3 regions of the Paenibacillus sp. FSL W7-1279 genome follow, and region 1 is predicted to be linked to each of the others. Evidence: a T-box and tRNA genes for the amino acid it is inferred to sense, from the RefSeq annotation. Region 1 holds a T-box; the other regions hold tRNA genes.
The links. A T-box is a leader RNA that pairs with one kind of tRNA and senses whether it is charged. The one in region 1 lies ahead of MKY82_RS13540 (glutamine--tRNA ligase/YqeY domain fusion protein), so its partner is inferred to be a tRNA-Gln.
Positions count from the first base shown of each region.

Region 1 (9,913 bases):
TAATCGCTTTCTGAAAGGCTAAGGGGAGAGAGCCCAGTTCCACTTCCAGACGATACTGAATTCCGGTTCCTCTCTCGCCAGGCTCAACCCGTAAGCCAACCGTTGCATAAAAAGGACATTCGCCAATAAATTCAACAGCCTCTCCGGTCGCAACCGGCTTCTCGATACAAATGACCCGCGGAGCAGAAAATGCAGCTTCGATGCCATATTGCTGCTGGATCGTTTCCAGCAGAATTTCCTGCTGGACTTTACCGAATACGTGGATGATGTTTTCTTTGGTTTTCATATCCTGGATATATTGCAGGAATGGATCCTCTTCGGTGAGATCGCTTAAGGCCGTGTGAAGCTGATGCTCCTCCGCGGGATTCTTGGCCGAAACCTGGACTTGAATCGGCGGCTTCTGAAAGTGGACCCTCTTCATCCTGTCGGAAACAGCACCGATGACGTCGCCCACCTTGAGTTCATCGGTCATGAGAATCGCAATGTCTCCGGCATCGATCTGATTCACCGGCATGGATTTGCCATGATGCAGAGCATGGAGGTGTTTTACCTTGAACATGGTGGTGTTTCCGTTCTGCGTTATTACCGTAATCTCGTCTCGCGCCTGGATACTGCCGGCGAACAGCCGGAGGTATACGTTCCGTTCTCCGTTCGGAAGTTTGATCACTTTGAACACTAGGCCGGATAACGATTCATGCTGAAGCTCCGAGGCGTCATTAACGGGGAACAACTCCCCAAGCGCATGAAGCAGCGGCTCGATGCCGATCCCTTTGGCTGCTGATCCTGCAAATAGAGGGTAAGCTTTACCTTGCTGGGTTTGCCTGCGTAATTCTTCCTGCAGCCGCTCGCGTGATATGGGAATATCCTGGGCATAGTCGTTCAGCAGATCGTCATTGGTCAGTGCCAACATTTCGACCCATCCGGCGTTATGGGGATCGGCCACGTCTACCCGAACGGTTGCGCTGCCCTCATGAGATACAGAGCTCATCTCGCAAATATGTTCATCCAGCAGATTTCGTATCATGGTATAGACATTGTGGTAATTCGCGCCCATTCGATCGATCTTATTCATGAATAGAAGGGTGGGAATCCCTTGTTCTTTCAGCGTCTGCATGAGCACCCGCGTCTGGGCCTGTACGCCCTCAACCGCGGAAATCACCAAGATGACGCCATCCAGCACACTCAGTGAATGCTCGACCTCCGAGATGAAATCGGCATGTCCCGGCGTATCGATCAGATTGATTTTTAGATCGCCCAGCATGATGGATACGGCAGCGGATTTTATCGTGATGCCCCGTCTTCGCTCAATCTCCAGCGAATCCGTGATGGTATTGCCTTGGTCAACGGAACCCGCTTGATCAATAATGCCGGATCTGAACAGGATTTGCTCCGTTAGTGTGGTTTTACCGGCATCAACATGGGCCAAAACTCCAATATTCAATATGTTCTTCATATATCATAACCCTCATTCGTTTCATAGTTAGTTGTCCTTTCGGTTGGAAGTTATGGTTCAATTGCCGCATGTATATCGCCTCCGTGTAAAATAAAGTTACTTCTAGTTTATCCATTGAGAGATGATCGGAATATGTAATAAATACTTATAATCGTTCATTATCTTGCTCTAAATATGGCAACGTGCAGCGTCTTATTTGAATTTACATATTTAATACCGTGAAAAATGGTCGGCATTGGATTAGGATAAAGGCATACACCATATATGAAGGAGTCTTGCATTTGATAACACTTCATGCCATAGATAAGGACAATTGGGAGGATTGCATCCGTCTTAAACCGAGACCTGAACAGGAGAAGTGGATTGCCCCCAATCTATACTCGATAGCGGAAGCTCAATTCATGGAGGGCTTCAAAACGCGTGCGATCTACCATGATGAAGAGATGATCGGATTTGTGATGTATGGCCTGCACCCGCACGATGATAACTACTGGATCTACCGGTTTATGATCGACGGCAAGTTTCAGGGACTACATTATGCCAAACCTGCGATTCGTTTGGTTCTCGAGGAGATTCGGAACTCGCCGGATACAACAAACGATGTTATGCTCTGTTATAAATCCGAGAATGAGCATGCAAAAAGGCTATATTCCCAAATCGGGTTTAAAGAAGCCGGGATTGCCCCTTGGGGAGACGTGATGGCTAAATATCGTTTTATATGATTAGCGTAGGGAGGGAACGGCAATTCGAATATTAGCGATTAGCGACATTCATGGCTGCTACGATGAGTTCAATCAGTTACTGTATGATGTGCAGTATAAACCTGCCCAGGACCAGCTGATCTTGCTTGGGGATTACGTGGATCGTGGATTGAGAAGCAGGGATGTCATTGAACAAGTGATGAAACTGCGGGATGATGGTGCGATTACGCTTCGCGGAAATCATGACCAGATGATGCTGGATGCCATTTTGCTTGATTCGGATGAAGCGAACTCGCGCTGGATTCGCAATGGAGCTCGACATACGATTGAAAGCTACTGCGGCGCCGATTTTTTTGAGGGTGAAATGGATCGTGCCAGATATAACGAAGGAAAAGCCTATATTAAGAAGGGGTATGAGCATCATCTATCCTTTCTTGATACGCTGGCACTTTTCTATGAAACAGACACTCACATATTCGTGCATGCAGGGATCAATCCGGGTGTTGAAGACTGGAAGTTGCAGCCTCAGCATGATTTCATCTGGATACGGGAACCATTCTTCAATTATCCTACTGGCATCAACAAAACCGTGGTGTTCGGGCATACGCCAGCGGTCAACCTGCACGACTCGGAGCAGATCTGGTTCTGTGGAGAAGGGGACAAAATCGGTATTGATGGAGCGTGCGTGTACGGTAAACAGCTGAACTGTCTGGAAATCACGGAAGAGCAGGAATACCGAACCCATTCTGTTCGGTTCATGCACCATGATGTGAACGCAAAGGCAGAGCAATGAATGAACGAACACCTACTTTTAATAGGAGGATCTATCCATGTTAATGATGAATGAAAAGATAAAAGCACGCGAAGTAGAGCTGACCGGCTTAAACGGCGAAGATCTGGGAGTCGTCTCCAGGGATGAGGCGCTAGCGCTGGCGAAAAGTCACAAAGCCGATTTGGTGTGTACCTCCCTATTCAGCAGTCCCCCGCCATGCAAACTCGTAAGCCGGGGGCAGGCGAAGCAGGAGGCAGTGAAAGAGAAGAAGGGCCAGCAAGCTTCAGCCGATCCGATGAAAGTAAAGGAATTCCGCTTGTCCGTACATATCGAAGAGCATGATTATGACACCAAGCTGTCGCAAATGCATAAGCTGCTGGCAGCGGGCAAAGCTGTCCAGCCCGTTATTCGCATTCAAGGCAGGGAGGGCGAAGCCGCCCGCAAACTGCTGGAGCGACTCGTGCAAGATCTGGCTGAGGTAGGCAAGAAGGAGACGGGTATACAAGTCAGCGGCAAGCAGGCTACGGTGAAGCTGCTGCCTATCTAACAGAACGGGACAAATTTTTCATTGCATCGGCGTTTCATTGCAGTCGACGTTTTACGGTTTACTTTTTATTTTTTTGATGATACTATGGATCAAATTGTAAACGCCATGAAGAGAAGAGTAGATGAACAGGAATCCCTACAGAGAGCTCCGGTAAGCTGAAAAGGAGTTGGATGCCATTCATTGAACCAAGCCTCTGAGCGGCGCATCGGAACTTATGGATAAGGGATGGTGCGACAGGAGCTCCTGTTACAGAGCTAGGGTATAAGCGATCGCGTGATGGCCGTACCTGATAAGGCCTGATATCGTGAGATATCGGCGAATAGGGGTGGCACCGCGAAACCAATCTCGTCCCCAAGACTTATGTCTTGGAGACGGGATTTTTTTGTTTTTCATGGAATTACGGCAGATCAAACAACGTAAGGAGGAGTCAGGTATGAGCGACGACAAAAACAAAGGAGAAGAAACGGTGGATTTCTTGACCAAGATGATCAAGGAGGATGTAGAGAACAGCGTGTATAACAGGCCGGTGGCTACGCGATTTCCGCCGGAGCCCAACGGCTATCTGCACATCGGCAGCGCCTATGCGATTTACATTAATCACTCCATCGCCAGCCGGTTTCATGGAACATTCAATCTTCGGTTCGACGATACGAATCCACTGAAGGAAGATATCAAATATGTGCATGCGATTCAGGAGGATATCGAGTGGCTTGGACTTAAGCCGAACGTTTATTTTGGGTCGGATTATGCGGATCAAATCGCTGAAGCGGCCAGGAAACTCATTGCCAAAGGGAAGGCTTATGTCTGCGATCTCACATCCGAACAAATGACGGAATACCGGGGAACGCTGACCGAAGCCGGCATCAACAGCCCGTTTCGGGAGCGCAGCATTGAGGAGAATATGGCGTTATTTGAGCAAATAATCGCGGGAGCATTCCATACGTCGGAAAAAGTACTCCGAGCCAAAATCGATATGTCGTCCCCCAACATGAACCTGAGAGATCCCGTCCTGTATCGTATCATTCATGCGAAGCATTATCGGACCGGAACAACTTGGTGTGTGTATCCGATGTACGATTTCGCCCATCCGATCCAGGACTGGATCGAAGGAATTACCCATTCGCTATGCTCAGCCGAATTTAAAGATCATCGACCGCTATACGAGTGGGTACTTACGGAGCTGGAAGTAACCGAGCCGCCGAAACAGCGGGAATTCGGAAGATTGAATATCTCGGGATACGTTACGAGCAAGCGATACCTGAGGGAATTGGTAGAGGGGGGCTTTGTCGACGGATGGGATGACCCCAGACTGCCTACGTTGAAAGGATTACGGCGGCGAGGCGTGACACCTGAGGGCATTCGGCGTTTTCTGGGCGAACTCGGGGTGTTTCGCGGCAACAGTCTGGTGGATTCAGGCATGCTCGATCATTATATCCGTCAAGACTTGAAGGAACGGTGTTATAACGCAATGGCTGTCATGAAGCCGCTGAAGGTGATCATCACGAATCTTTCAGAAGATTGCACCGAGATGCTTGCTATACCGAATCATGAAAATGATGATACGTTGGGTGAGCGGGAGGTTCCTTTTTCACGGGAGTTGTACATCGAGCGTGAGGACTTTATGGAGGAGCCCGTTCCTGGATTTCACCGGTTATCTCCTGGCAAGGAAGTGCGTTTGAAAGGAGCCTACTTCATCAAATGCGAACATGTCGTGAAAGATCCAGACACGGGGGACATCGCGGAGATCCACTGCACGTATGATCCATTAACGAAGAGCGGGAGCGGATTTAATGAGCGGAAGGTGAAAGCAACGCTGCATTGGGTGTCTGCGAAGCACGGGATCCCGGCGGAACTTCACTTGTATGATAAGCTGCTGAAGGAATCTGCCGAGTTATCTGAATCGGGGAACATATGGGAGGAGCTAATGAATCCCGCATCGTTGATTCGCATCGAAAATGCTATATTGGAGCCTTCCATGCAGGAGGCGACCCAAAACCGAACGTACCAATTCATCAGACACGGCTATTTCTGCGTGGATTCCAAATATACGACCGAACGGAGACTGGTGTTTAACCGTATCGTTCCTTTGAAGGATTCATGGAAGAAGCCTATGTGAAAATTAAAATACAATTCCATAACTGAAGCGTTTACAGGCGTTAAGTGTAGGCGATTCGGCCACTACCAAAAAGCCGGCTGCAAGTTAGCTGCCGGCTTTTTGGTGTTGGTAGTAAATCTTCAGCTGTTCTACTACCCGATATATTCAGCGTTAACGCGTCCAATGGTCCGGTCGAGATAAGGATGGAGGCAGTTTGGTATTGGCGTCTCCTATTGCCGCGTTAACTTGGAATTGAGTAAGGAAGAGGCTGGTCGCCAGATTGGCTCCTCTCAGGTCTGCGTCCCTGAAATCGGCACCGATCAGATCGGCAGCCCGCAGATCGGCTCCTCTGAGGTCCGCGGCAATAAGATAAGCTCCTCTCAGATTGGCGTATCTTAGGTCTGCTCCTTTAAGTTTTGCACCCATCAGGTCAGCACCGCGCCCCCCGATCTTTTGACGCACGGGCGGCCCCTTATGCTTCTTGCGCGCATCATCCCGCACAAGCTCACTGGTCCGAAGAAGCAGCTGATTCACGTCTGCCCGATGAGCTGCAACATTCAGCTTTAACAAAGATTCGGGAGGAAGCTGAGTCATCCGTCGTGTCTCTTCCAGCGACAATCTCAGATCGGTATGGATGTCTTGAGCCGGTTGCAAAGTCAGGGCTTCGTTCAGATACCATAACAGTTCGTGAAGCTGCCGCATGATCGGGAATACGTCATACATTTCTTTTGCCGTCCCAGGGGCCTGCCGCCAGTCGCGTCCATTATAAGTAACCTGTGTAACCATTTGACCTGCTCCGAAGCAGTCGTATACGGTGCAGCCTCTCATACCTCGCTGTCTCAAGCTGCTGTGCACACCGCAGCGGAAATCGGATTGCAGATGGTGACAAGGGGTTCCACCGTCTTTGTCCATGGCAAAATCCGTGGAGGCGGCGAAGGGTAAAGCGACGCAGCATAATCCAAAGCAGCGTTCGCAATCCGCTTGTAATTGTAGTCCGACCTGCTCATCGGGACCTTGTTCTTGTTTGTCTGGCATCATGTTAGAGGAGCTCCTTCCAGTCGGTGTTACGTCAATAAAGTGACATCTATTTATATTTTAAAACAAAATGATCATAGAGTCATAGATGAAATCTTGGTTTAAACGGTTTTATACCTGGTGAAGGGATTAAAATCAGAAGTCCCGGATGCTATAATGCACCTTAAGCATATTGCGAATAGATAAAGGGGAATACCATGACAACAAACCAGCTTGCCTTGGAGGCAATTGAATCGAATGATTACGAGCGTGCATTGTTACTGTTTCAACAGGCTGTCAGGGAGTCGAGAGATGTTCAATCTCTTCATAACTTGGCGTTTTTCTATGTTCACGAGGGATTAAGGAACGACCAGGGCTGCTGGGAAGCGGCCGAGGATCTAGCGATTGAGCTTTTGAAGGAGTGCATCGAGCTTCAGCCTCGCTCTCATTTTCCTTACCAATTGCTAGGAGAAGCGTACCTGAATCTTGAACAGTGGGAAGAGGCGCTTGTGGCGTTAGAACGCGCAGCTCGTGTTCATCCAACGCCTGTAGCTATGCATAATGCAGCCGTGGCAGCCTACCGGCTGGAGAACGTAGAATTGGCCGTCTCCTACTTTGGACAATCTGTAGCTGCAGGCGATAACGAGTATACGAAATATGAATATGCGGCCTGTTTAGTTGAAACGAAACGATATGACGAAGCGCTTGCGATGATCGAGAAATTGATGAGCGAGACAGGCGACTATATCGGAGATGTCGAGATCGCAGAATTGTATCTGGAGATGGGGCAATACCATTCCGCCGTTACCTTTTACGAGAAAGGCTGGCGCGAATACGCGAAGGATCCTCGTTGGGTGAATCGGTTTATCTATTCGCTGATTCGTACTGGACAGAATCAAAGAGCAGAAGAGATCGCAGCTGAAGCGGTGCAGGAAAACAGGGCATGGATTGCCGATATTCAGCATGATCCGGAAGAAGATGAGTTTGATGAGGAAAACCAGGCAAGCATCCGCTTCGCCTTGGACGATATTGAAAATTACCAAACGATCATTTCCCGTTTCACAGAAGGGGAATATCCCGTCATGGATCATCGTCCCTCCATACTGACCGCTTGTTATTGGTTCGGCTGCAAAAGGCATGGGCATCCTGAATATGTATAAGTCACTGCATCGTGGCAATCCGTTAAGCTGCCAAGGGAAATCCGGCAGCTTTTTTGTATGTTACATGCCAAGCCGACCGATAGTATATAATGAAATTCGTGTCTTTGGGCATCGCTTTATTTGGAATTCCCTTCATTTCAGGACATATGTCCTTTCCCGAGTTTGGGGAATTCACTTTTAATAGTATACAGACCTATAGAAAAAGGAGTATGTATCGTGAGAGGAATCTTATTTGCATTCATTGGCGGTGCCTGCATTACGCTGCAGGGGGTGGCCAATGCCCGGATTAGCCAGGATATGGGCACTTGGCAAGCAGCGACCGTTACGCAGTTGACCGGATTTATTATGGCTTTGGTCATTTTGCTGTTCGTCCGGGACGGAAGCAGACAAGGATTTGGACAAGTGAAGCCGCTCTATCTAATCGGGGGAGCCTTGGGGGCACCCATTATATTCAGTGAGGTGACAGCGATTCAGAACATCGGCGTCACATTAACGATATCCGCATTGTTGATTGCCCAGTTATTCTTAACGTTCCTGATTGACAGCAACGGATGGTTCGGCGTGGTGAAGAAGAGAATGAGCTTGCCTCAATTCATCGGGATCGGGATGATGATCGCCGGTGTCGTGATAATCAAATTATGATATGGAAGCAAGTGATCCATTGAAATGTTCGGGAAAGGAGAGAGAGATGTGAAGGAAATTCAAAATGCGGAGCTCATGCAGCATTTTTTGCTGAGCAACCAGATCCAGTCCGTATTTCACGATGATTTAATGCCATATCTGGTGTTATATCACTTCGATCAGGGCGACATCGTCTGCACGCAAGGCGAGCCGGCCGAGATGCTGTATATCCTGGTTCAAGGGAAGATAAAAATCTTCACGACCTCCGCAGAAGGCAAGGCGCTTGTTCTATCTTTTAAAACACCGCTTGAGGTGATCGGAGATATTGAATACATTCAAGGCAATCCGTTGATCAATACGGTACAGGCCATATCATCTGTGTATATGATCGGCGTGCATTATCGCTGGCTTCGCAAATACGGACAGGAGCATCCGCCATTGCTGCAATTTTTGCTGCGGATCATTACGCGGAAGTTTTATATTAAATCCAATTTCTTGAGTTTTAATTTGCTGCATCCGGTTGAGGTGCGACTGGCCAGCTATCTATTATCCGTATCTGACGAAGAGTCAGGCACGTTCGCTGCCAACGATCCGGCCGCTTACAATCTGACGGATATCGCGAATCTGCTCGGCACCAGCTACCGGCATTTAAACCGGGTGATTCTGAAGTTCAGTCAAGAAGGGCTGATCGAGCGCCGCAAGGGGTTCATTCTGATTAAAGATCGGGAAGCGTTGACGAGTGTAGCGGGAGGCAACATCTACGAAGAATGACGCTTGGTGAGGATGAATCAATGAAGTGAGGAGATGGAACATGATAGCAGGATTGGTATTGGCACTAATCGCGGGTTCATTGGTTAGTTTGCAGAATATTTTCAATAACAGAGTGAATGAGAAAACAGGCTCCTGGTCTACAACGACGTTGGTGTTAGGCATGGGCTTCGTGGCTTCGTTTGGCATGAGTCTTGTTGTAGAAGGCAAAGGGACGTTCTCCCTACATAACATGGAGCCTTGGTACTGGATTAGCGGGTTGATTGGGGTCGGCGTGGTGATTTGCCTGGTGCAGGCGACAAGGCTGCTCGGTGCCACATTCGCCATTTCGATTGTCATGACCTCGCAGCTCGGTTTTGCGTTGTTGTGGGACTCCCTGGGATGGTTAGGGTTAGAGAAGGTTCCGTTTACCATGAATCAGCTGATCGGTGTTCTTGTTATTGTTGGCGGGATTCTGGTATTTAAATTAGGCGGGAAACGGGAACAACAAGAGACGGCTTAGCGTTAAGCTCATCTGATGAGGGGAGGAATCCATATGATAACGGAGATTGACAAAATCGCCTGGATCCACATCGCGGAAGGACGCATATTGGGCGCTCGTTCCAAAGGAAAGGATACGTACTACTTGCCGGGAGGAAAGCGAGAACCTGGGGAATCCGATATCGACACGCTGGTGCGGGAAATCCAGGAGGAACTGTCCGTTCGTATCAATCCGGAGACCGCGGCGCATGCTGGCAGCTTCCGCGCTGGCGCTCACGGCAAATCGGAGGGCGTTCGAGTAA
Region 1 is NZ_CP150215.1:3,031,663-3,041,575, forward strand. Features, by position in the region: gene MKY82_RS13520 (translation factor GTPase family protein) at 1-1,453, opposite strand, end outside; gene MKY82_RS13525 (GNAT family N-acetyltransferase) at 1,735-2,175, shown strand; gene MKY82_RS13530 (metallophosphoesterase family protein) at 2,222-2,947, shown strand; gene infC (translation initiation factor IF-3) at 2,985-3,473, shown strand; T-box leader at 3,570-3,829, shown strand; gene MKY82_RS13540 (glutamine--tRNA ligase/YqeY domain fusion protein) at 3,907-5,589, shown strand; gene MKY82_RS13545 (pentapeptide repeat-containing protein) at 5,740-6,603, opposite strand; gene MKY82_RS13550 (tetratricopeptide repeat protein) at 6,801-7,742, shown strand; gene MKY82_RS13555 (DMT family transporter) at 7,959-8,384, shown strand; gene MKY82_RS13560 (cyclic nucleotide-binding domain-containing protein) at 8,433-9,134, shown strand; gene MKY82_RS13565 (DMT family transporter) at 9,175-9,633, shown strand; gene MKY82_RS13570 (NUDIX domain-containing protein) at 9,667-9,913, shown strand, end outside.

Region 2 (9,913 bases), 3.3 Mb from region 1:
TCGAAGAGTGCAAAGGCATAAGGGAGCTTGACTGCGAGACCTACAAGTCGAGCAGGGACGAAAGTCGGGCTTAGTGATCCGGTGGTACCGCATGGAAGGGCCATCGCTCAACGGATAAAAGCTACCCTGGGGATAACAGGCTTATCTCCCCCAAGAGTCCACATCGACGGGGAGGTTTGGCACCTCGATGTCGGCTCATCGCATCCTGGGGCTGAAGTAGGTCCCAAGGGTTGGGCTGTTCGCCCATTAAAGCGGTACGCGAGCTGGGTTCAGAACGTCGTGAGACAGTTCGGTCCCTATCTGTCGTGGGCGTAGGAAATTTGAGAGGAGCTGTCCTTAGTACGAGAGGACCGGGATGGACGTACCGCTGGTGCACCAGTTGTTCCGCCAGGAGCATGGCTGGGTAGCTACGTACGGACGGGATAAGCGCTGAAAGCATCTAAGCGTGAAGCCCCCCTCAAGATGAGATTTCCCAACTAGTAAGACCCCTTGAAGACGACGAGGTAGATAGGTTGGAGGTGGAAGTGCAGCAATGCATGGAGCTGACCAATACTAATCGGTCGAGGGCTTATCCAAATCACCCCAAAAAGTGAAGTGAAGCTTTGAAGCTGACACCGAATACTTTTCGGGGACCCCGATACCACATCGGGTGAATGCTACGGATTCTAATCAACGCAAAGATCGTTTCGTATCTAGTTTTCAGGTGATCAAGCACTTGAATTGAATATTGTTCCCTGATAGCTCAGTTGGTAGAGCACTCGACTGTTAATCGAGTTGTCACAGGTTCGAGTCCTGTTCGGGGAGCCATTTATGGAGAGGTGTCCGAGTTGGCCGAAGGAGCACGATTGGAAATCGTGTAGGCGCCAAAAGCGTCTCGAGGGTTCGAATCCCTCTCTCTCCGCCACTATTATTTTAAGCAAGGCCCGTTGGTCAAGGGGTTAAGACACCTCCCTTTCACGGAGGTAACAGGGGTTCGAATCCCCTACGGGTCACCACTTTCTTAATTGCATCAGGGGATGAGAATCCCGTCGGTTCGTCGGAGAATAACTTCGTAAGCAAAGACTTCGCAGTCTCGAACGAAGTGAGAGTATCCCCTACGGGTCACCACTTTCTTAAAAAAACACTTGCTTCTTATATCAGATTTTGATATGATAAAAGTCGCTTTGTTACGGAGGCTTAGCTCAGCTGGGAGAGCATCTGCCTTACAAGCAGAGGGTCGGGGGTTCGATCCCCTCAGCCTCCACCATGATTTATCCCCAAAAAGTGAAGCACATGCTTCGTAGGTAATTCCGATTACTTTTCGGGGACCCCATACAATCAACCCTTTTAATGACGCGGGGTGGAGCAGTTCGGTAGCTCGTCGGGCTCATAACCCGAAGGTCGTAGGTTCAAATCCTGCCCCCGCAACCAATTTATATCGCGATAGCGATAATGCCTCGTGGAACTGTGGTGTAGAGGCCTAACATGCCTGCCTGTCACGCAGGAGATCGCGGGTTCGAATCCCGTCAGTTCCGCCATTATTTACAACTTTGGGATGAGATGAGTATCCGATATGGGTTCCGTCAAAGTTCGCGAAGAGCTTTAAGGCTCGGTAGCTCAGTCGGTAGAGCAGAGGACTGAAAATCCTCGTGTCGGCGGTTCGATTCCGTCCCGAGCCACCATGTACGTTTTATAACTTTATATGCCGGTGTAGCTCAATTGGTAGAGCAACTGACTTGTAATCAGTAGGTTGGGGGTTCAAGTCCTCTCGCCGGCACCATTCTGGAGGATTAGTGAAGTGGCTAAACACGGCAGACTGTAAATCTGCTCTCTTCGAGTTCGGTGGTTCGAATCCATCATCCTCCACCAGTTTTTAGGGGCATAGTTTAAAGGTAGAACAGCGGTCTCCAAAACCGTTAGTGTGGGTTCAATTCCTGCTGCCCCTGCCAATCGTATCACAGTGTTTTAATATGGCGGTCGTGGCGAAGTGGTTAACGCACCGGATTGTGGCTCCGGCACTCGGGGGTTCAATTCCCCTCGATCGCCCCATATTACAAAATCATATTGGGGATTAGCCAAGCGGTAAGGCAACGGACTTTGACTCCGTCATGCATAGGTTCGAATCCTATATCCCCAGCCATTGATTTTTATGTTTGCGGACGTGGCTCAGCGGTAGAGCATCGCCTTGCCAAGGCGAGGGTCGCGGGTTCGATTCCCGTCGTCCGCTCCATTTTTATTTCTGGCGCCATAGCCAAGTGGTAAGGCACAGCTCTGCAAAAGCTTTATCCCCAGTTCGAATCTGGGTGGCGCCTCCATTACAAACTTATGTGCCCTTAGCTCAGCTGGATAGAGCGTTTGACTACGAATCAAAAGGTCAGGAGTTCGAATCTCTTAGGGCACGCCATAATGTAAGCCGGTGTGGCGGAATTGGCAGACGCGCGCGACTCAAAATCGTGAGGGAAACCGTGGGGGTTCGAGTCCCTTCACCGGCATCATCCAAAAGGAATGCAGACGTTTATCGTCTGCATTCCTTTTTTCGTTGCATCTACATCGATTGCTGCTTCGTGATTTAAATATTAGACTCCATTCTGCATGCTATCTCTCCAGTTACCTTTACAGGGGGCTTTTCTATCACCTTCAGATCTTCTTCAAGCTACACTCCTTAAACTAAACTATCATTAGAAACCACGTTCTTTATAGGTAAAACAAAGATGATCCAGCCGGATTCATCTATACAAGCAAACCCTTCGATTAATCGATCCAGTGCAGGGTTGGACGTAGGTCTGTAGAAGGCCCCGCCTTAGGTCTAGGTTCAAAAACCGTCCCCAGGCCGTTTTAGCGAAACTCAAAATTACCTAGAATAGAGTCATAAGGTTGAACAAAAGAAACAACGATCAAACAACAGAAAGGCGGTGTATAAATGAGAAATTCAAAAGGAAATGGAATGAGTATCCTGTTGATTGGTGTAGGGATCTTGGTTCTCCTTGGAGTATTCGGTCCTCTGCTTGGGTGGTTGTTCAGTCTTCTAATTCCAATCCTGATGGTCGCTTTGGGATACTACGGGATCCGGAGAGGTAACACCTTGATGGGATGGGTTATTCTCGGTATCGGTGTGATCTGGTTGATGGGTAAACTGTCTTGGCTGATCGGTCCGATCTTTGGAATTATCTTGATCATCTACGGGTTGTCCCGATTGAAGAATGGTAGACCCCGTTATTGATAAAAACCACTACATTAAATAACATGCATGAACAACAGATCATGATAGATGAGGAGGGCTAAGCCAATATGAGTGTTTTCCGGCGGATAAGAGACATAACCGTAGCAACATTGAATGAAAAGCTCGAGCAGAGCCAGGATCCGGTTCGATTGATCGACCAGTTCCTACATTCAACCAGACAGGACATTGCTGAGGCTGAGAAGCTGCAGCAGCAATGCCAAGTACATTCCAGACAGCTGAAGCAGCAGGTGGATCAAGCCGAATCCATGCGATATAAACGCGAAGAGCAGGCACTGCTTGCACTGAAGGCCGGCGAAGAACATCTTGCCAAGCTGGCATTGCAGGAAAAACTGATCTATGAGGAAAAGATCGAGCAGTATCAAGGCCTGTTGTCCTCAAGCCTGGAGTCGCTAAAAGAAATCGAGGAGCAGCTCGGCGAGCTGCGGATGGAATATCAGACGGTATACAGCAAGCGTCAATATTATGTTGCCCGAGTGGAAACCCTTCGTCTTCAGCAGAAAATGAATGAACGTACGGGCTCCTACGGCGGCGGTCATGACGTACCGAAGATGTTCAATCGCCTCGAAGACCGTATCAGCGACTGGGAACTGGAAGCCAGAAGTCTTCGCGATTTACGCCGCATGGGGCAGGAATACATGGAACAGGCTGGTGAATCGGTCTCCACTGTATTAGAAAAAGAACTTGCCCGCCTGAAGCAAAAGCTGAATAACAGCGGAAAGGAGTAACCATGACTAGATTGTACCGTTCCACCCGAGACAAAATGTTCACAGGGTTGATCGGCGGTATATCCGATCATTTCGGAGTCGAATCTACCCTACTTAGAATCATATTTGTAGTCAGTATCTTTTTCACAGGCGGTACAACGCTGTTGATCTATCTGATTGCATCCCTTGTAGTACCTAAGGAGCCGTATTATCACGATCCGTATGGTCCACAGGGCAGACATGGCGGCGGATACCGTTACAACGATCATCCGGGCCCTGGACCAGGCTACAACAGCTATAATGATTCTTATGGACGTCAAGGCTATCCTAATGAGCATAGTAGCTTTGGTCCCAAATATGACCGTCCCAATGGTACAAGAAACAACGCGTCAACGGATTCCGATCTGGATGCGATGATGAAGGATATTGAAAGAAAAGCAATGCAAAAAGAAATCGAAGAATTGAAGAAAAAACTTTCGAACTATGAGAAGGGAGATAAATAACATGGGAGTATTTAAAAGAATTAAGGATATGACGAAAGCATCGGTGAATGAACTGCTGGATAAAGTAGAGGATCCGATCGTAATGTTGAACCAGTACCTGCGCGACATGGAGGCAGAAATTCATGAGGCAGAGGTAACGGTTGCGAAGCAAATGGCTAATGAGCGTCGTATGAAGCAGCGCGTCGATGAGGCTGTGAAGATGGCGGCACAACGTGAAGCTCAAGCTGAATTGGCTCTGAAGAATGGTCAAGAAGAAGTGGCTCGCAAGCTGCTGGAAGAAAAAATCTATTTCGATCAAAAAGAAACCGAGTACGTGGAATTGCACCTGCAATCCGAGACTCAAGCAAAAGAGCTTGTAGCTCAGCTGCATGAAATGAAAGACGAGTTCTACAAAATGCGCAACAAGCGCAATGAGCTTGTAGCCCGCGCTCAAATGGCTAAAGCGAAGAAGCAAATGTCTCAAGTGAGCAGCTTGCACACGATCGAAAGCGGCAGTGCTTCGATGGGCTTCCATCGCATGGAGGAGAAAATCATGCAAATGGAAGCAGAAGCTGATGTGCTTCGCGCCCCATACCGTCCTAACAACGCAGTATACACAAGCCCCGTGGACGCTGAGAAGCAATTGAAGGTGGATGAGCAGCTGCAAGCTTTGAAAAACAAAATGGGGAATTCTTCGAAGTCCGAGTAATTCCTTAGCAAGTCAGCAAAATAGTATTAAACCGTATTCGAACACCATGTTCATATGATATGCTATACGAATGAGATTGTCGTATAGTACAGGAAAAGCCATACAGTGGGGAACGTCTCACTGATATGGCTTTTCCGAGCTTATATCTTGGCCATCAAGGAGGTGCGACATGGACAGAAACCGCTGGATAGCAGTTGGTTTAATCAGCTTGGGTTTTATTTTGCTTTTCGGCCGATGGTTTGGTTTCTTCACCATTGTCGCCCTGTTACTCATGTTTGCAGGTGTCCTTCAGATCAGGCATGGACATGTGAAGAAGGGATACATTCTGCTCGGAGTAGGTGCCGTACTGCTGCTGCTGGAGCATCTCATGTTGATTATCGGCATCAGCTTGATATCGCTAGGTATTTTTTATGGCAAGTCCAAACGAGCTCATACCACGACGAAATACATTCAGAAGCAGAACTTTATGTCCAACTTTGATTGGGACCGGGCTCCGTGGGTGATGCGCAGTCTGAGTGTGTGGCATGTGCTGGGAGAGGCGGATGTGGATCTGTCCTTGGCCCTTCCGGAGGAACGCCAAACGGTCCTGATGTTCCATGGGATGCTGGGGGATATTGATCTGATGATTCCGGACTACTATGGGGTGGAGATCGAAGCATCCATCCTGTTTGGCTCCATTCATATGGACGACCGGAAGGAAACCGGCATATTAAACCGCGTGCGGTATAAATCACCCAATTATGAGACCAGTGAATATAAAGTGAAATTTATTGTTTCTTATTTGGGCGGAGATTTGAATATAAGAATGACATAATAAACGTAAGTTTTGTGTAAACCATTCAGGAGGGTTGCCCCGTGGAAACGGAAAAGAAAGCAAATATGATTACCCGAAGTATGCGTGAGGGGACCCTTCTGGGATTGGTTGTCATGCTCGTTGTCCTATATTTATTATATACATATGGTTATCTTCAACCGTTTGAGACGTGGAAGAACCGGATCGAAGCCGGCATTACCATCGTATTGCTGCCGATCGGGCTGGGTGCGATCTATGGCTTCTTCCAGGGATACCGGGTAAAACGACGGGTCGATCTTGTGAGGGAAACGCTGGTGAACTGGGAAAAAGGCAGCCTTACGGACGTCATGCCGGACATCGGCGAAGACGAAGTGGGCCGGCTTGGAGAACAGCTGGTGAAGATCAGCAAACGCTGGGAGGATCAGGTGTCTTCCTTGCAGCGGTTATCTACGAACAATGCCCAGCTTGCCGAGCAGGCCAGGGTTACGGCGATTGTGGAAGAGAGGCAGCGTCTGGCGCGCGAGCTCCATGATGCGGTTTCTCAGCAGTTGTTTGCCATCTCGATGACGGCAACCGCTGTGGGCAGGACGCTGGATAAGGATTTTGACAAAGCGCAGCGCCAGGTGGCTCTGATCGAGGAAATGTCGGCTGTGGCCCAGTCCGAGATGAGGGCGCTTCTTCTTCATCTGCGGCCGGTTTATCTCGAAGGAAAGGCACTTGAGCAGGGGCTGCGTGAACTGATTAAGGAATTGCGAATCAAAGTACCTATGGAAATTACGTTTGAAATGGACGATGACATACATTTGCTCAAAGGGATCGAAAATCATCTGTTCCGGATTATCCAGGAGGCCATGTCGAACACCCTCAGACACTCGAAAGCGGAGAAAATGGATATCCGTATTCACCGCAGGCAGAACACCGTTCGGGTGATGCTGCGGGACGATGGGATCGGATTTGAATTGGATGACAAGAAACAGACTTCCTACGGCCTATCGACGATGCAGGAACGGGTGACGGAGATCGGGGGCTCGGTACAATTTATAACAGCACCGGGTAAAGGGACTCGAATTGAGATCGTTGTGCCACTCATAAACGAAGAACGCAAACGGGGGGATGTAGATGGAAACGCCGATTAAAGTGCTGCTGGTGGATGATCATGAGATGGTCCGGATCGGTTTAGCGGCTGTGCTTGGTACAGAGGACGGCATCGAGGTGGTTGGTGAAGCGGGCAGCGGCGAGGAAGGGATACGCTTAGCGCAGGAATATCATCCTGATGTGGTGCTGATGGATTTGGTGATGGACGGAATGGATGGAATCGAGACGACGCGCCAATTGATGAATCAGTTTCCTAATCTTAAGGTCATTGTACTGACCAGCTATCTGGACGATGAGAAGATGTATCCGGTTATTGAAGCAGGTGCGTTCAGTTATTTATTGAAGACATCCCGTGCTTCTGAAGTAGCTGATGCTATACGTGCAGCCGCACGCGGGCAGTCGGTGCTGGAGTCGCAGGTTGCCTCCAAGATGATGAATCGATTCCGGCATCCGCAAAATGAAGCTCCGGCGCATAACGACCTTACGGACCGGGAAATGGAAGTGCTGCGACTGGTGGCGCAGGGCAAGTCGAATCAGGATATTGCTGATGATTTGATTATAGGCATCAAAACCGTGAAGTTTCACGTAACGAATATTTTAGGCAAGCTGGGGGTAGAGGATCGAACCCAGGCTGCCATCTACGCTTATAAAAATGGGCTGGCTGAGTAAAGAATGCCGGCTCTTTTTTATGCGATGGTCGTGACATAAACATATCCATATAACAATGAAAGGCAGGCTTAAAGACTCCCGGATCGGGAGCTTTTTTATTTATTGGCAGGGAAGAAGGAATCTCTACATACAGCCCGATGGAGGAGCTATTTAAAAAGCGAGGTATAAATCCGCGGTAACGAGGCCATCCTTTTACTAGATTGATAGATTCGAACGGGGAGGCGTGACTGACCATGCGGAAGATGCGTTTACAGATCATTGTGATGATGTTGTTGCTGTGCGGGGCAGCAGCTATGATGGCGGGTTTTGCGGGGACAACGGACAGCAATCGAAACGGATCAGCTCCGCATGCAGGAGAAGCGTCAGCTTCGGGCGGAACGGTAGAAACAGGTGTCAATGGAATAACTAGAGCTGGGGAATCAGCAGAAAGCGATCTAATACTTCTGGCGGCGCTTGGGCAAGAACATATGGAGCCTTCGGCAATACTCACGGTAAAAATTCAAGGTGAAATGATAAATTCCATATCGAAGGATCAAGCTAAGACAACGGCTGAGCAGCTGGCTCGTACAATGGGGCTCTCCGGGATTACAACGTCCCAGCTTCAGGGAAATGAAGTATTCCAAGCAGAAGGCGTGCTCTCCGGTGTATCGGTGCATCTGGACTGGGCTTTCACGAAGGAGGGTCATAGTTATGTCAGAGCCATGCTTGTAGGAGAAGCAGCTGGACAGTCCCGGGAAATGATGACCCTGCAGCAGCAGATTCAAGAGTTGATGAAGCAAGCAGGCATATCGAACTCCTGGAATGCGTCCATTCAAGGATATGCATCGGAGACGGCTAGCGTTGATGGAACGATGGCTCAGGTAGAAGAGGCAGTAGCCCAAAAACTCTCGCTTCGCCCCGTTGAGGATTATGCAGATGACACAACACAAAGCCGTTCATATGAGGTTCCTTCACTGGGCGCTTTTGTGATGAGTGGCGACACGCCGATTCATATGCAGATCGCGGTGCATGAAGATTCGATGAAGAAAAGTAGTAGAATAACGATCGGATTTCCTGTCATTACAATAGAATATTGAAAATGATTTCTGAAACTCGGATGAAAAAATGCGGAATGTGATAGCATACTTGAAATGAATATGCTAAAATGTCATCACATCGAGTTAAGTGCCGATGCATAAAAATACACTATAATTCATAGAAAGAATGAGGAGCCATGGCTGAAAATCAAAATCTAGATACAATGAAGACACCGGGAGCTGTATTTTTCATCTTTGGAGCGACTGGTGATTTGGCAAGACGTAAGTTGTTTCCGGCGATCTACAGTCTTTATCGTGAAGGAAAACTGGATGAGGATTTTGCGGTAATCGGCGTGGCGCGGCGTCCGCGCACCCAGGAAGAGTTTCGGGAGGACGTGTATCGTTCAATTCAGGAATTCTGCCGATATAGTTCGGAACAGGATAGTGAATGGAATGCATTTGCACAACATTTTGAATATAAATCTTTAGATATTAACAATATTGACGGTTTCCGTGAGCTTCGCGAACAAACGGAGCAATTGGAAACAAAATTTAATATACCGGGCAACCGCTTGTTTTATCTGGCGCTTGCACCGGAATTGTTTGGCAGCGTATCGTTTAACCTGATGAAGGGCGGTATGCTCGACGGAGAAGGCTGGAACCGTCTTGTGATCGAGAAGCCGTTCGGCTACGATCTGGAGTCGGCTGCCAAGCTGAACGAAGAGATCCGTAAAGTGTTCAAGGAAGAAGAGATCTACCGGATTGACCATTATCTGGGTAAAGAAATGGTACAGAACATCGAAGTTATACGTTTTGCGAATGCTTTCTTCGAGCCGCTGTGGAACAACAAGCATATCGCCAACATCCAAATCACGCTTGGTGAAACGGTTGGTGTCGAGGAGCGCGGCGGGTACTATGATCATGCAGGCGCTCTAAGGGATATGGGCCAGAACCATATGCTACAGCTGCTGACTATGATTGCGATGGAGCCGCCTAGCCGACTGCTTGCAGAGGATATCCGCGACGAGAAGGTGAAGGTGCTTCGCTCCTTGCGTCCGTATGCCACGCATGAAGAAGTGAAGAACAACGTGGTTCGCGGTCAGTATACGAGCGGTTCCGTGGGCGGCAAAGATCTGCCGGCATACCGTGAAGAGGACAAAGTGAATCCGGAATCCAATACGGAAACCTATTTTGCCGCCAGAGTCTTCGTGGATAACTTCCGCTG
Region 2 is NZ_CP150215.1:6,377,398-6,387,310, reverse strand. Features, by position in the region: rRNA gene MKY82_RS29060 (23S ribosomal RNA) at 1-576, shown strand, start outside; tRNA gene MKY82_RS29055 (tRNA-Asn) at 732-807, shown strand; tRNA gene MKY82_RS29050 (tRNA-Ser) at 813-904, shown strand; tRNA gene MKY82_RS29045 (tRNA-Glu) at 921-995, shown strand; tRNA gene MKY82_RS29040 (tRNA-Val) at 1,171-1,246, shown strand; tRNA gene MKY82_RS29035 (tRNA-Met) at 1,334-1,410, shown strand; tRNA gene MKY82_RS29030 (tRNA-Asp) at 1,441-1,517, shown strand; tRNA gene MKY82_RS29025 (tRNA-Phe) at 1,586-1,661, shown strand; tRNA gene MKY82_RS29020 (tRNA-Thr) at 1,684-1,759, shown strand; tRNA gene MKY82_RS29015 (tRNA-Tyr) at 1,764-1,848, shown strand; tRNA gene MKY82_RS29010 (tRNA-Trp) at 1,855-1,928, shown strand; tRNA gene MKY82_RS29005 (tRNA-His) at 1,953-2,028, shown strand; tRNA gene MKY82_RS29000 (tRNA-Gln) at 2,045-2,119, shown strand; tRNA gene MKY82_RS28995 (tRNA-Gly) at 2,135-2,209, shown strand; tRNA gene MKY82_RS28990 (tRNA-Cys) at 2,221-2,294, shown strand; tRNA gene MKY82_RS28985 (tRNA-Arg) at 2,307-2,383, shown strand; tRNA gene MKY82_RS28980 (tRNA-Leu) at 2,392-2,471, shown strand; gene MKY82_RS28975 (hypothetical protein) at 2,900-3,199, shown strand; gene MKY82_RS28970 (PspA/IM30 family protein) at 3,268-3,945, shown strand; gene MKY82_RS28965 (PspC domain-containing protein) at 3,948-4,427, shown strand; gene MKY82_RS28960 (PspA/IM30 family protein) at 4,429-5,115, shown strand; gene liaF (cell wall-active antibiotics response protein LiaF) at 5,285-5,929, shown strand; gene MKY82_RS28950 (sensor histidine kinase) at 5,971-7,044, shown strand; gene MKY82_RS28945 (response regulator transcription factor) at 7,028-7,672, shown strand; gene MKY82_RS28940 (YwmB family TATA-box binding protein) at 7,906-8,748, shown strand; gene zwf (glucose-6-phosphate dehydrogenase) at 8,886-9,913, shown strand, end outside.
Region 2: it has a tRNA-Gln gene. The T-box ahead of MKY82_RS13540 (glutamine--tRNA ligase/YqeY domain fusion protein) is inferred to sense a tRNA for this amino acid. The anticodon was not compared.

Region 3 (9,913 bases), 3.7 Mb from region 1:
CTCCAGGCTATTGAGCAAGTCCGGCGCTCCGGTGAGCGTTAAAGATATGGTCTTCGTCTTTGGATCCGTAATGACAGCATCCAAGCCGGAGGCAACCCCTTTTAACGTTATCGGAATCCCCGTAATCACCCGTTCACCATGCGATACCGCCGTAACATCCACCGTTACAGAGCTCGGCTCGATTTTCTCAAAACCTTCAGGCGGCGTCAAGTCGGCCGTAAGCACTGTTGTTCCCGAATTTCTAACTTCTCCCAGATTGATCGTAGCTTCGATATAGGTCTCAGCTCCTGCCAGCGCCTCTTTACTGCCAAACAGCTTCACTTCTTTTACCTTCTGTTCCACCTTGGATAGGACAAACCCTTCCGGCAGCCGTCCGGTATATTGAAGCTCCAGCGGCAGGGTGACAAAAGCAGGCTCAATCGGCACTTCAGCTGCTACTGTAGTAGGCTCAATGACCGCATCTTCCATTGCGTTGCCTTCTTTATCATATGCTGTAAGCTTGACTCGTTTCTCCGTAATCTTCTCTTTGGCACCATCAAGCTCCACATTACCTTTGACCTGCCCCAGATTCGCCATTGACGATTCAGGCAGGGTAACCGTGACTTGCCTTGGGTCAATCAGCACGGGTGTTCCGGCCCGGTAATCTTTAGCAGGCTCGCCTTTGGTTCCAATACTTACCGTCACGGATTTCGACACTCTCGCCTCTACCGTCACCGTAACAACCGAAGGCTCCATCGATACCATCTCCACGCCACTCGGGATGGAGGGCGTTAGCGGAAGTGTGTGCGTACCCGGTTCTTTGACGTTGCTCAAATCAAGCTTCACCTTATAATCGTCGGTCAAAAGCGAAATATTGGATTTCTTTCCCCGAACTTCGAGATTTACACGGTCTTTATCAATCCCTGTTAACGCATATTCGCTGTCATCAAATCCATAAGTCTGTATCTCAACGCCTTCAATGACTTTGGTATCATAAAAAGTCGTTGGCGGTGCAGGCGTTCCGCTGTCCATATGAACCATCGCCCACAATAAAATACTGACAGCGAGTGCAATGAGCTTGCTTGCCGTGTTGTTCTTGATCCATTTATCCATTGCTGCCGTCCCCCTTCCGTTTCCAGAAGAACGTGCGTTTCTCCTTAATGGACGCGGCAGGCCTGAGCTCCTCATACAATTTGGAGATGAGGGACTCTTCCTTAATATCTCGAACCACCTGTCCATTCAAGGCCAGCGACACTTGCCCAGTCTCCTCGGATACGACAACCGAAATCGCATCCCCCACCTCGCTGATTCCGATAGCGGCACGGTGTCTTGTTCCCAGTTCCTTACTGATAAAAGGATTCTCTGATAGCGGTAAATAGCAGCCAGCCGCCGCAATTTGACCGTTCTGAATAATGACAGCTCCGTCATGGAGCGGCGTGTTCGGTATAAAAATGTTAATAAACAATTCCGAGCTGATCACCGATCTCATCGGAATTCCTGATTCTACATATTCATTCAGGCCCGTCGTCCGCTCAAAGACGATCAAAGCCCCTATTTTGCGCCGAGACAAATAATTAACCGCCTTAATGGTTTCGCTGATTAACTTATTGGTTTCCTCGTCAATATCCGCCGTCCGCCCAAACAGCTTGCCTCGTCCGAGCTGCTCCAGACCACGTCTGAGCTCCGGCTGGAAGATAATAAAGATCGCCAACACCCCAAATGTAAAGATCTGATTCATCAGCCACTTCAGCGTATACAGATCAAACCAGGTGCTGAGAGCCCAGATGACCACCAGCACCAAAATCCCTTTGAGCAGCTGGACCGCCCGCGTGCCGCGGACGAGCAGTATCATCTGGTATATTATATAAGTAACGATAAGGATATCGATGATATCTTTAATGGTTTCACCCCAGGTCATATCTGTGAAATACTCCATACAGCAACCCCCGTCATTTCCTTTAAGTGCGGGCCCAAAAAATCCGGTTCCTCGAAAATGAACGCGAAAGATTCGATTTCACCGAACCAGCTCTCCATTTTCTTCGGATCACACGGGGACTTTTTGAACTTCCTTTTTAATAACGCATGAGACTTATATATGTAGTATGTACTCTACACTCTCTAGGTTATAACGTTAATCTTTCCGATGCAAGCGGACGCCCACTGCTTTCCATGAAAAAGATCATAAAGTCAACAAAAGAAGCGCCGTCTTTTCACAGAAAAGAGGCGCTTTTATTCAGTAGGCATCAGGTTTCACCTAGCGGTAAGCGGCATCTGTAAACAGAGTGGAGATCTTGTACCAGATCCAGTCCATCGCCCGATCTATGTCCTTCACTTGACCTGCTATATGTGAGGTGGAAGCCTGAAATAATTCTCCGTCAATGACGGTCACGTTGCCATTCACTTGACCGTAGACCTTCGTCTTTCCATTCTCGACTGTAATATCTCCCGTGATGATTTGATCCGGAGGAATAATGACGGTATCTCCTTCAATCACCAGCTTTTCGAATTCGTCACTCTTTACAACCAGCTGGGTATCCTGACTCCAAAAACTGATTGTGCTAAAGAGCATGACAACTAAAAACAAAGCTGCAGCCGTGAGCGCAGGATGATTCCTAACCCATTTGACCCAAGCTTTTTGTCTCTTGGGCTGCGGCAGCATGCCCATTATACGTTCCGTTAAATCATCGGATGGCTTGGTCGCATGATGAGTTAAGGAATAAAGAAGCATATCGGTATGCTCCAGCTTCTCGAAGTAATTCCGACAGTCAGCACAATCCCGCAAATGCTTCTGCAATTCCAGCTGCTGTGGGTCGGACAAGTCATTATCCAGATAATCATGCATCAAAGAGACGGCTAATTTGCAATCCATTTGTGAGCCAATCCTTTCATTCAATCTCTTTGCTGGGTCCCTTCCCCATAGGGGCATAAGACTTGCTTATTGTTCATACGTGCCGGAATCAGGGATGTTTCAATTTTTTTAAAAGAAAGTCAGAAAAAAATTTGCAGGGACTAACTTTCTGGCTCCGCAAGAAAAAAGCGCCCTTAAACGCGATCTCTCTTCCACAAAGAACGGCGATAGGCGTTTTCCCCTCACAATTTGTACTCTAATTTTTTGCGTAAAAATTCGCGTCCACGATGTACACGCGTTTTGATCGTTGTTACAGGCAAGTCCAAAATCTCGCTGATCTCCTGCAGAGATAAATCCTGAATGTACCTTAGAATCATGATTGTCTTATACTTGGCAGGAAGTCCGTCAATCGCCGTATGAATAATACGCTGTGTCTCGGATAGCAGCATTTCACTCTCCGGTGTACGATTATCGCTCGGGATCAAGGAGTAGCCGTCCATACCTTCGCTTTCATTCAGTTCGGCGTCCAGCGAGAAAGACGGCTTGCGCTTGCGCAGCCGATCAATGCTAAGATTTGTACCGATTCGGTATATCCAAGTTGAGAACTTCTGATTCTCGTCGTATCGATCAAGGTTTTTATATACACGCAAAAAAGTCTCTTGTACGACATCCTCGGCCTCATGGCGGTTACTCAGCATCCGGTAAGCCAAATGAAAAATCTTGTCTTTATAAAGCTCTACGATTTCGGCAAAAGCTCTCTGGTCCCCTTTTCGGGCCAGCTTCGCCAGTCTTACATCCAAATTGTCCACCACAATTCCCCCAGAATGGTCTGATGGGTAACGTCTAAAAAGCATCATTCAAATCGTAATTCAACTGTTTCTAAAAATCAACAATAATTCAAAAAGAATCCCTATTCTCTATCAATGACAACCATGCTGCAGCCGATACTTTATTCATCAGAGTAGACTGCTATAGATGAAAAAACGAGGTTCCTTTAGGGAACCTCGCCTTAAACTATCCCTTTCAAACAGCGTTGGCATCCTGTACGGATCAACCTGTATTACGAAGCCCCGCCGCAATGCCGTTGATGGTCAGCAGTACTTCCCGAAGTAGATCCGGATCATCCTGCTCCTGCTCTCTCAGCTCGCGCAGCTCGTTAAGCAATTGAACCTGCAAATAGCTAAGCGGATCCACGTAAGGGTTACGGAGTCGAATCGATTCCTGCAAGACCGGCTGGTTATCCAGAATATCCTGTTGTCCCGTAATCTTAAGAACAAGCTCTTTCGTCAAGTTGAACTCATCCTGAATCAGACCGAAGATACGCTCGCGGACTTGATCATCTTTCGTCATCAAAGAATACTCCTTGGCGATGATCAGATCAGCCTTGGCAAGAGCCATCTGAAGGGTATCGATCAGTGACGTAAAGAACGGATAGCTCTTGTACATCTTCTGAAGCACCTTCATATTCTCTTCCTTGCCCTGGTAGAAGCTCTGTAAGCCCGTACCAGCCGCGTACCATGCAGGAAGCAGGTAACGACTCTGGGTCCACGCAAACACCCAAGGGATGGCTCTGAGGTCCTCAAAACGGTCACTGTTCTTACGCTTGGATGGTCGGGAACCGATATTCAGCTCTCCCACTTCAGGAAGCGGCGTGGATTCCTTGAAGAAGCTCAGGAAATCCGGATCACGGAAGATCAGATCCTGATATTTCTTCTGTGAAGCGGCCGATATGCTCGAGGAAATCTCTTCCCACTCTTTTTCGGTCGATTCTTTTTCAGGGTAACGGGCATTAAGAGAAGCCGTAATAAGTGCTGAAGTCGCCTGGTCCAAACTGCGGTAGGCAATTCCCTTCAAGGAATAACGTGAAGAAATAACCTCGCCTTGCTCCGTGATTTTGATGCCACCCGCAATCGTTGATGCCGGTTGAGCCAAAATGCTGCGATTCAGAGGCATACCACCGCGTCCAAGCGATCCGCCGCGTCCATGGAAGTATTTTACCTTGATGCCATACTCATTGGCAGCAGCCGTAATCTCTTTAAGTGCTACCTGGAGCTCCCAGTTCGCGGTAATGGCTCCGCCGTCCTTGTTGCTGTCGGAGTAACCCAGCATGATTTCCTGAAGCTCATTCATCGCGCTAACCGCTTCCCGATAGATCGGCAGGTTGAAGAGCTTACGCATAATATCAGGTGCGGCATGAAGGTCTTCAATCGTCTCAAACAATGGTGCAGCCTGCAAAGTAGCTATTACAGAACCGTCATTGTCCTTACGGAAAAGTCCGACTTCTTTGGCAAATACCATCACTTCCAGAATGTCGCTTGCACCCTCGGACATACTGATCAAATAACTTGAAATACATTTGACGCCGAACTCCTGCTGCGCACGGAATACGGTACGGTATACTTCAAGGCATTCTTCGGTACTGTCGCTGTACTCTTGATAAGGCGTCGTCAATGGACGAGGATCATTAAGCAGGTTATTAAGCAGCTCGATCTTCTCATCTTCACTTAACTGGGCATAATCCTGAGTCACATTCATTTTACGAAGAATCTCGGCCATGGCATTTTCATGCTCTTGGCTATGCTGTCTGATGTCCAACGTTGCTGTATGGAAACCAAACAACTCCGCCTGACGAATCAGTTTTTGAATATACGTGTCTGCAACATAGTCAGCAAAATGGAAACGCAAGCTTCGATCAATGATATTCAAGTCCTCGATAAATTCCTCAGGGGACTGATAACGCTCGCTGCCCGTCATGTTCTCATCAAGAATATGACTCATTTTAGCCAGCATATATACCAGTTTTACACGATAAGGCTCTTTCTCATTGTGCCAAATTTCCATCTTCTTCAGTGTTACATGCTCGCGGTCTTTTTCAATGGATTGAAGCAATTCATCCGAAACGCTCACGATGGATGAGCTGAAGCTGAGGTATTTCATGAATTCACGCAAAATCCGTTGGTATTCACGAATTGCTAGCTTCCGCTGCATTTCAAGCGTTTTCCATGTTACGTCCGCCGTCACTGAAGGATTTCCGTCCCGATCGCCACCGATCCACGAACCGAAACGCAAATAGGTTGGAACGTGCCAATGGTGACCCGGATAATATTTACTTAGGCAGCGCTCCAGTTCTTGATAAACCTCTGGCAGAATGTGAAACAGAGTCTCGTGAAAATAATACATACCGTTTCTGACCTCATCAAGAACCGTCGGCTTACGGTCACGAAGCTCGTCGGTTTGCCATAGCGTAATCACTTCATTCAGTAGTTTCTCCCGAAGCTGCTCTCGTTCGCGGAATGTCAGTGTCGGGTTGTCGAGTTGCATAACATCGTCCGCTATCCGTTTATGAATATCCAGAATAGCCCGACGCATCGCTTCTGTTGGATGAGCTGTCATTACCAGCTCAAGGGATAGACTTTCGAGAATTTCTTGAACTTCTTCAAACGTAATATTGCGCTCTTTCAAATCCTGGACCGCACTTTCAATGGAACCTGGTTGAACACTCTCCCCGGCGGAACGCTCGTAATCGCGTTTGCGGCGAATGCGATGATTCTGCTCTGCGATATTAACCAATTGAAAATAAATGGCAAACGCGCGAATCACCTGATGGCGAATGTCGGGCTCCAAGGTGCTGATGATCCTTTTGAAATCTGCAAACAATTCTGGCAGGAATACGGATCGCAACGATTTACTCGTTTCACGAATTTTCTCAACTATATCTAAAAGCTCATTGCCACCTTGGTGGACAAGAACTTCTCCAAGAATATTGCCAAGGAACCGTACATCTCGCCGCAGCAGATTGTTGGAATTGCTCTTTGCGGTTACTGTAAGTTCAGTCATGCTACTCCTCCCATCTCAACCCGTTTCAGCAGTTTGTCTATAGGACGTAACGCCTTCCTAACATCATACAATAAAAGCGCATGAAAATCTGCATTTTCCAGGCGAAAAAATTAGCCAAATCGACAAAACTCATGATATTGATATACCCATATACCATGGACATTAGTCCTATAAACCTTGACCTGCCTATATTCTTTAGCACATTAACACTTCGCAGGATAGTCGTGTGAATATGTAAAAAAACATCACACACGGTGATGTCCTGCTTATGTATGGAGCGGGTGATGGGAATCGAACCCACGCTACCAGCTTGGAAGGCTGGAGTTCTACCATTGAACTACACCCGCATATCAACCCACAAAAGAGATGCTACACATCGGAGTATAATCCGATTACTTTTGCGGGGCATAAATCTTAAACAAATCGGGATGACACGATTTGAACATGCGACCCCCTGGTCCCAAACCAGGTGCTCTACCAAGCTGAGCTACATCCCGATATTAATTTTTTTAAAAAATGGCACGCCCTGAGAGATTCGAACTCCCGACCTTTTGATTCGTAGTCAAACGCTCTATCCAGCTGAGCTAAGGGCGCAAATGGAGCGGACGACGGGAATCGAACCCGCGACCCTCGCCTTGGCAAGGCGATGCTCTACCGCTGAGCCACGTCCGCATAAATGGTGCGCGTGGAGGGACTTGAACCCCCACGTCAAAGACGCTAGATCCTAAGTCTAGTGCGTCTGCCAATTCCGCCACACGCGCACAAGATGAAACAATGGTGAGCCATGAAGGACTCGAACCTTCGACACCCTGATTAAAAGTCAGGTGCTCTACCAACTGAGCTAATGGCTCGCAATTCAGGGCCCCCGAAAAGTATTCGGAATCACCTTCAAAGCGTAACTTCACTTTTAGGGGTAAAGTGGCTGGGGATATAGGATTCGAACCTATGCATGACGGAGTCAAAGTCCGTTGCCTTACCGCTTGGCTAATCCCCAAAATCGATGAGATACTTCTATTGTGCTGATTCTCGTTAGAATCATGCATGAAATGGTGGAGGCTGAGGGGATCGAACCCCCGACCCTCTGCTTGTAAGGCAGATGCTCTCCCAGCTGAGCTAAGCCTCCATACAATATGGATTAAATATAGTGGTGACCCGTAGGGGATACTCTCACTTCGTTCGAGACTGCGAAGCCTCTGCTTACGAAGTTATCCTCCGACGAACCGACGGGATTCTCATCCCCTGTTGCATTAAGAATAATGGTGACCCGTAGGGGATTCGAACCCCTGTTACCTCCGTGAAAGGGAGGTGTCTTAACCCCTTGACCAACGGGCCGCAATTTCACAATGCATGTCCAATTCAAAAGCGAATCTGGAGCTTCCAACCGGGATCGAACCGGTGACCTCATCCTTACCATGGATGCACTCTACCTACTGAGCTATGGAAGCAAGTGGCTCCCCGAACAGGACTCGAACCTGTGACAACTCGATTAACAGTCGAGTGCTCTACCAACTGAGCTATCAGGGAATATATCCGCTTGGCGACGTCCTACTCTCCCGGGACCCTTCGGTCCAAGTACCATCGGCGCTGGAAGGCTTAACGGTCGTGTTCGGTATGGGAACGCGTGGAACCCTTCCGCCATCGCCACCAAACGGCTCAGATGCTTGATCACCTGAAAACTAGATACGAAACGATCTTTGCGTTGATTAGAATCCGTAGCATTCACCCGATGTGGTATCGGGGTCCCCGAAAAGTATTCGGTGTCAGCTTCAAAGCTTCACTTCACTTTTTGGGGTGATTTGGATAAGCCCTCGACCGATTAGTATTGGTCAGCTCCATGCATTGCTGCACTTCCACCTCCAACCTATCTACCTCGTCGTCTTCAAGGGGTCTTACTAGTTGGGAAATCTCATCTTGAGGGGGGCTTCACGCTTAGATGCTTTCAGCGCTTATCCCGTCCGTACGTAGCTACCCAGCCATGCTCCTGGCGGAACAACTGGTGCACCAGCGGTACGTCCATCCCGGTCCTCTCGTACTAAGGACAGCTCCTCTCAAATTTCCTACGCCCACGACAGATAGGGACCGAACTGTCTCACGACGTTCTGAACCCAGCTCGCGTACCGCTTTAATGGGCGAACAGCCCAACCCTTGGGACCTACTTCAGCCCCAGGATGCGATGAGCCGACATCGAGGTGCCAAACCTCCCCGTCGATGTGGACTCTTGGGGGAGATAAGCCTGTTATCCCCAGGGTAGCTTTTATCCGTTGAGCGATGGCCCTTCCATGCGGTACCACCGGATCACTAAGCCCGACTTTCGTCCCTGCTCGACTTGTAGGTCTCGCAGTCAAGCTCCCTTATGCCTTTGCACTCTTCGAATGATTTCCAACCATTCTGAGGGAACCTTGGGGCGCCTCCGTTACTCTTTAGGAGGCGACCGCCCCAGTCAAACTGCCCGCCTGACACTGTCCCCGTACCGGATCACGGTACCAGGTTAGAACCTAGATACGATCAGGGTGGTATCCCAACGTCGCCTCCACACAAGCTGGCGCTCATGCTTCAAAGGCTCCCACCTATCCTGTACAGATCGTACCCAAATCCAATATCAAGCTGCAGTAAAGCTCCATGGGGTCTTTCCGTCTTGTCGCGGGTAACCTGCATCTTCACAGGTATTAAAATTTCACCGGATCTCTCGTTGAGACAGCGCCCAAGTCGTTACGCCATTCGTGCGGGTCAGAATTTACCTGACAAGGAATTTCGCTACCTTAGGACCGTTATAGTTACGGCCGCCGTTTACTGGGGCTTCGGTTCACAGCTTCGGATTGCTCCTAACCGCTCCCCTTAACCTTCCAGCACCGGGCAGGCGTCAGCCCGTATACTTCGCCTTACGGCTTCGCACAGACCTGTGTTTTTGCTAAACAGTCGCTTGGGCCTTTTCACTGCGGCCCCCTCGGGCTATTCACCCTACCGAGGCACCCCTTCTCCCGAAGTTACGGGGTCATTTTGCCGAGTTCCTTAACGAGAGTTCTTCCGCGCGCCTTAGAATTCTCTTCTCGCCTACCTGTGTCGGTTTGCGGTACGGGCACCTTCACCTGACTAGAGGCTTTTCTTGGCAGTGTGAGATCATGACCTTCGCTACTATAATTTTCACTCCCCATCACAGCCCAGCCTTATCGATGTGCGGATTTGCCTACACATCAGCCTCACTGCTTGGACGGACATCCATCAGTCCGCGTCACTACCCTCCTGCGTCAC
Region 3 is NZ_CP150215.1:6,706,793-6,716,705, forward strand. Features, by position in the region: gene MKY82_RS30430 (CdaR family protein) at 1-1,092, opposite strand, end outside; gene cdaA (diadenylate cyclase CdaA) at 1,085-1,915, opposite strand; gene MKY82_RS30440 (zf-HC2 domain-containing protein) at 2,234-2,848, opposite strand; gene sigW (RNA polymerase sigma factor SigW) at 3,070-3,636, opposite strand; gene ppc (phosphoenolpyruvate carboxylase) at 3,878-6,664, opposite strand; tRNA gene MKY82_RS30455 (tRNA-Gly) at 6,938-7,011, opposite strand; tRNA gene MKY82_RS30460 (tRNA-Pro) at 7,088-7,161, opposite strand; tRNA gene MKY82_RS30465 (tRNA-Arg) at 7,182-7,258, opposite strand; tRNA gene MKY82_RS30470 (tRNA-Gly) at 7,262-7,336, opposite strand; tRNA gene MKY82_RS30475 (tRNA-Leu) at 7,342-7,425, opposite strand; tRNA gene MKY82_RS30480 (tRNA-Lys) at 7,440-7,515, opposite strand; tRNA gene MKY82_RS30485 (tRNA-Gln) at 7,584-7,658, opposite strand; tRNA gene MKY82_RS30490 (tRNA-Val) at 7,712-7,787, opposite strand; tRNA gene MKY82_RS30495 (tRNA-Glu) at 7,922-7,996, opposite strand; tRNA gene MKY82_RS30500 (tRNA-Thr) at 8,034-8,109, opposite strand; tRNA gene MKY82_RS30505 (tRNA-Asn) at 8,113-8,188, opposite strand; rRNA gene rrf (5S ribosomal RNA) at 8,197-8,313, opposite strand; rRNA gene MKY82_RS30515 (23S ribosomal RNA) at 8,461-9,913, opposite strand, start outside.
Region 3: it has a tRNA-Gln gene. The T-box ahead of MKY82_RS13540 (glutamine--tRNA ligase/YqeY domain fusion protein) is inferred to sense a tRNA for this amino acid. The anticodon was not compared.